Linked DNA regions of Candidatus Chlorohelix allophototropha. Each later gene encodes a partner of the first gene's protein in a complex. Links are inferred from orthologs where the notes say so. Each region holds a gene or a part of one and is shown on either strand. Other genes may lie near its edges.

What was found.
Region 2: the proteins of dnaX (region 1) and holB are in contact, whole or in part, in a cryo-EM structure (PDB 8GIZ), measured with the Escherichia coli proteins. The link is inferred for Candidatus Chlorohelix allophototropha from one-to-one orthologs.

The regions. Positions count from the first base shown.
Region 1 is NZ_CP128399.1:185,608-188,572, reverse strand. It holds dnaX (DNA polymerase III subunit gamma/tau), read left to right. Parts: upstream 1-552; coding sequence 553-2,379; downstream 2,380-2,965. Other genes in the region: OZ401_RS00855 (hypothetical protein), read left to right, coding at 2,515-2,853; OZ401_RS00865 (response regulator), read left to right, coding at 118-459. UniProt on the Escherichia coli protein: Part of the beta sliding clamp loading complex, which hydrolyzes ATP to load the beta clamp onto primed DNA to form the DNA replication pre-initiation complex.
Region 2 is NZ_CP128400.1:2,187,981-2,190,929, forward strand. It holds holB (DNA polymerase III subunit delta'), read right to left. Parts: upstream 2,023-2,949; coding sequence 979-2,022; downstream 1-978. Other genes in the region: OZ401_RS22010 (PSP1 domain-containing protein), read right to left, coding at 1-771; OZ401_RS22020 (PaaI family thioesterase), read right to left, coding at 2,024-2,527; OZ401_RS22025 (nuclease-related domain-containing protein), read right to left, coding at 2,536-2,949. UniProt on the Escherichia coli protein: Part of the beta sliding clamp loading complex, which hydrolyzes ATP to load the beta clamp onto primed DNA to form the DNA replication pre-initiation complex.

The DNA of each region.
Region 1 (2,965 bases):
CATTTAATTAGTACAATAAGTACAACTGATTTAAAATATAAAAGTGACAAAGGTAATTCATTAAAAATTCAAAAGTCTGGGAGCGCTCTAGCCTTAAATCTGATGAAGATACTGGTTGTGGATGATAATTCTGGCTTAGTTAGAACTATGGAAAAGGTGCTAGTAAAAGCCGGCTATGAGGTGATACAGGCTACTGGTTTTCGTGATGCTTTAGATAAAGCTACTTTTCAGAAATTTGAAATATTGCTTACCGACTTTGATATGCCCGAAGGCAATGGAATTGAGCTTATCAAACGTTATCGCGAAAAAAACAAGAATCAGAAAATTGTCGCATTAATAATGTCTGCCTACTCTGAAGTTGAGCTTGAGCTTATCAAAAATCCCGGTTTAGCCGATGGTTTTCTACTCAAACCTTTTCTGGTACGCGAGTTATTGGACTTACTAAAACGCTATCACTGAGCCTGTTCAGCTTTGCAGAATCCCCCTGATGGTCTATAATATGCCCATCTGAAATTTCCAAATGCCAACATACAGTGGGGATTAGACTTTAAAATGGCAATAGTGAAGAAATCAATGGAGAGTGACGATACTCCCGACAAGCTAAGTCGCTCCCAATCACTCTACCGCAAGTGGCGCTCACAAACCTTTGGCGAACTGGTCGGTCAAGATGCAGTTACGCGCACCCTGAAAAATGCCATTACCACCGGAAGAGTCGGGCATGCCTATCTTTTCTGTGGTCCCAGAGGCACCGGAAAAACTTCCACCGCACGCCTATTAGCCAAAGCAATAAATTGCCTCGAAACTGAAATCAACGCACGCCCTTGTAACAAATGTGAAGCTTGCCGCAGCATCAGCGAGGGGCGAGCGATGGATTTAATCGAGATTGATGCTGCCAGTAACCGGGGTATTGAAGATATCCGCGACTTACGCGATAAAATAAATTTCCAACCCAGCGCATTACGCAAGAAATTCTATATAATTGACGAAGTACATATGTTGACCGAACCTGCTTTTAATGCGCTGCTCAAAACTCTGGAAGAACCGCCTCCGCACGCCATCTTTGTGCTTGCTACTACCGACCCGCAAGATATCCCGACAACAGTATTATCGCGCTGTCAACGCTTTGATTTCCAGCGTATCAGCCTTGAACAAATAGTGGCACGGCTTCGGTTTGTATGCAGCGAAGAAAAAGTGCAGGCTGAAAAAGCTTCTCTCGAATTGGTAGCGCGGCAGGCAACCGGAAGTCTGCGCGATGCTCTTAGCCTGCTTGATCAGCTAATTGTTTTCAGCGATGGGAATATCACCCTCGAAACTGTCAAGCAAATGCTTGGTGTAATGAATAGTGAGGCTGTCCCCGATTTCGTAGAGGCATTGCTTGAACGTGGGCTTGCATCAGGGCTTGAGCAAATCAGCAATCTGGTGCAAAGTGGTGTTGATTTGAAGCGTTTCAATCGTGAATTGGTAGAACACCTGCGCGGCATGATGCTACTCAAGGCAAACCCATCGGCGCGCGAATTACTCGATTTACCGCACGAGCTACTGGATCGGATGCAAGAACAGGCAAAGCGGATAAATTTATCTGAATTAATTACCTTACTCAAAATTTTCAGCGGAGTTGATTATAACCTGAAGGTATCACCTTATACCCAATTGCCGCTTGAAATTGCGCTTATGGAAGCAGTGTTGGCTGAAACGGTTGTGCAACCTCAAGCGACAACCCGCCAAGTCCCTAACCGTGCTGCCCCTACCCCGACGGTAGCGCATAGAGAACCGCCTGTCATTAATCAGCACCGTCCTGCCATTGCCGCGGTGCAAAAAGAACCAGCCATAGTGTCCCCTATTGATGAGGATGAGCCACCAATTGCCAAAGCAGCAAACCCAGCAGAAGTAGCGCAGGTGAAAAAACAGCCGCCTGTAATAAACCCACTACGCCCCTTAGCGCCTGTAAACCAGCAAGAAACGCCCTCTACGCCAGCAGCAACAGATGGCGCAAACCTGACTCTTGCTGAAGTAACACAAGTATGGGGACAATTGCTGGATAAAATCGGTAGCGCACAAGTCACCGTAAAAGCGTTACTTACCGAAGCGCAACCAATAGGAGTACAAGGCAAGCAAATTATGCTAGCTTTCAAATACCAGTTCCATCGTGAGAAAATTTCTCAGGAAAAGACCAGAATTTTTGTAGAAGAGCAGTATAGTCAGCTATTGGGTCAGACAATTTATATCCAGTGCGTATCTGATGAAAGTACCAACCCGAATAGTGCGGGTGGTTCTGCGCGTACAGATTCTAAAAATTCCGGGAAAGGTAGCTCACCGCTGGACGAACGTTCACGTGCAGCAGCGCGAATCTTTAACGCTACTGTACAGGATTTTGATTAGTTTCATTCCCGAATTATTAACATACCTTTCTCTGTTATTTCAAAGCCTTTAGGCTATAATTTAAGTAGAGTCTAGCGTAAAAAAAGCAATTAAACGCGGGCATTTTCTGCGTACTTTGGGAAAGGAAGAAATAATATGGCTGGAGGAGCAGTTTGGGTAAAAGGCGCGACCCGTAATAGCCAAGATAAAATGGTGCAGCGGGCAAAGGAAGACCTAGCGGAAGTACTCGGAATTGAAGATATGCCTGAGCTTGTTGGTAAAATCAAGTTGGTATCGGTTACTCCGGTAACATGGCCTGACTCGCAATTGGGATACCTGCAAGCGGGATTAAAGAAACAACAGGGGATTAATCCCGGCTTTTTAATCAAACTAGAGTACTCTGGGCGTGAATACACTTATCACACCAGCTTTAGCCGAGTAGTGTATGTACCAACCGGTAAAGGAATGCCGCCGCTTCCAGCGAACGCGATGTAAACAATTCTGGGTTTTCTAAAGGCTTTGTGGTTTTTTTAATACAAAGCCTTTTTTGTTGCACAAAATAAAACGCCCGGAGTGACCGGGCGATTGTGGTTGATTGCTTATGCCG
Region 2 (2,949 bases), on another replicon or contig:
TACCGTTTGCTTGAGAATGTTGCGCCCTACTACCGCGCCGCTACCCTGCGCCCCGCACACCCGATCGCCCACTTTTGGCATATTCTCTTTCATTTTTTCGTACATGGGGTGTTCGTAGCTGAGGCAGCATAACAAACGACCGCATACCCCGGTTATTTTCGAGGGATTGAGCGGCAAATCTTGATCTTTGGCAGTTTTAATCGAAACCGGAGGAAATTCTGATGCCCAAGTAGAGCAGCACAGCGTTTCACCGCATTTACCCACGCCCCCCACCAGTTTGGCTTTATCGCGCACCCCGATTTGTCTTAACTCAATGCGAGTGCGGAAAATGCTGGCAAGGTCACGCACCAGTTGGCGAAAATCCACCCGCGTGTCGGCGGTAAAAAAGAAAGTTACCTTGCTGCCATCGTAGTTCCACTCACACTCTACCAAGCGCATCGGAATGAGGAAAACCTTAACCCGCTCGGCGCATTTCACCAGCGATTCTTTGTTGCGGGCGCGATAGCTGAGTTGTCGATTTACATCGTCCTCGTTGGCAATGCGCAGAATGGGCTTGAGCGGTTCGGCGAGTTGGCTGGCAGTGATACTGCGCGGCGGCAAAACTACTCGCGCCATTTCAGTATTGCGCCCAACCTCAATTACCACCCAATCATCGGGTTTTAATTCAAGCTCTCCGGGGTCGAAGTATTGGAGTTTACCGTTAGGCTTGAAGCGCACCGCTACCGTGCGGAAAGTATCTTTATTTTGATTTTGTATATCTTGAATTGTCATTTATTTTTCCCCGTTTCACTACATCTCATTGAACGCGGGTTATTGAGAAGCCCCCCGAACGCCGGGCGCATTGGAAATGAATTAACTCTCATGAGATTTGGTTCGTAGGGGCGATTCGAGAATCGCCCTTCTTTATTTGCCACAATCCTAACGATATTACCAACCACACGCGGGCGTGTCGAGCCACGCCCCTACGAACCGGGAACGTTATGCCTTTGGCAATTTATTGATGAACAAATCGCCTAACGCAAGGCGCGGCATCACATTCGCTTCGAGTTCTGCCTGCGCGTGGGTGATACCTAAAAGCATATCTTTTATTTGAATGGGCGAAAAACGCCCGGCTTGCTCTTTTAAGGTATCCAGCTTATCTACATTAGAAATATGCGCAGGTAGATTCTGGCGCACCAACGCCAAATCTCGCCACCAACCCAACCAAATATTTAACATGACCAGCACCGAGGTGCGCTTATTGCCGCCGCTTTGCCAACGCGCGGTAAGCGTATCGGCAAAGGACAGCCGTTTAACCCGGTCGGCAGGTAGCAATTCTTCAAGGTGCATCAAGGCTTCATCGCGGTCATTGATGCGCTGTTTGGTAGTGTCGCGATACTCCTCCAACGCCCAACCGGGTCTTCCGGCAGACAACGCCGCGAGCATATGCGCCTCATTTTTGCTTGCCCCTTCGCTAAGTAATGACCGGGCAATTTCCTCGCGTGGCACAGGTCGCAACTCGATTATTTGGCAACGGCTTACGATAGTTGGGAGCATTGGGCGATCACTATCCGCCAGCAAAATCAAAACGGCGCGGTCGGGCGGTTCTTCTAGCGTTTTGAGGAAAGCGTTGGCGGCAGCGGTTTGCATTGTTTCGGCATCGCGGATGATGATGACGCGCCAGCCTATTTCATGGGGGGGGCGACTAACTTCATGGCTGATATAGCGCACCGAGTCTATTTTTAGGTTTTGCCCGGCGTTACCCTCTTTGACTCCCTCGCTGCGGGTTTGCCATTCCAGCCCTAATACTGTAACGTCAGAGTGTTTGTTTTCTTCGATGAGGCGACAGGGGCGACACTCGCCGCAATAGCGCAAGCCATATTTTTTTGCAGGAGGGTTTTCGCAACCGAGCGCGAGGGCAAAATCCAACGCCAACCTAAACTTGCCGACTCCCGCCGGACCTCGTAACAGGTAAGCGTGGGTAACTTTTTCGGTGTCTATGCAATTTTGCAGAAAACTAACTGCCCAGCCGTGTCCAATCATATCACTGCCTGTTTTTTGCCAGCCACTCTTCCCATTCGGCGAAATCTCCGCCCACCGATTTGATAATTTCGTGGCGGGTTGCATCGGGTAAACGCACGAATAAGCCGCTTGCTTCGGCGGTAACTTCGCCTGTTTCAACGACTTGGATTCGTCCGCGCATTTCCATTGCCCGTCCGGCATCGCGCACTAATTCGCCGCTGATACGCAATTTTTGACCTAAAGGAGTCGGCTTACGGAATTTTACTTCGAGCTTTCCGGTTGAAACCCACTTATCATAGAGAAAAGCCACGCGGGATATGGTTTCATCTAAAACGGTGGTGATGATGCCACCATGTAAGATACCGGGCCAACTCTGGTAGTATTCCGAGGGCGTAAATTCAGTCCAGACCTGCGTTTTGTTATTGTAGAAATCCAGCCGCAACCCGGCAGGGTTATTTCTACCACACACAAAGCAGAAATCCGAAGCGGGTTGACGCGAAACTTCGCCGGAATCTAGGTCATTCATCGCTTAAACTATTTCCTACGCTTAGCAGGGTCTCCGAATGCGCCCGGATTTGGCTTTTTCAAGGGTTCTACCGCTGCCTTGCGGGGTTTTTCTTCGGACACTTTAGCCGGGAGCGGTTTGCCGTTCAAGCCAACCCGCTGACCGGGCTGTGGCGCTGCGCCCGCGCTCGGTTTGCGCTCGCTCGGTTTCTTCTTCTCATCTTTTACTTTGGTTTTGGCAACTCGCGCGGCTTCTACCGCTAATTCCTGCTCTCGTTCCATTTGGAGGCGCTTATGGGCGGGCATGCTCAATAATTCCAGCGCTTCTGCCTGTTCTTCTTGCGGTAATTGCCCGATCAGCAGTTTTTCTATTTCAAACTGCTCCTCTGCGGTCATGCTCAATTCGGTTTGCCATTGGCGCACTGCTTCTCGCAAATCACTGTT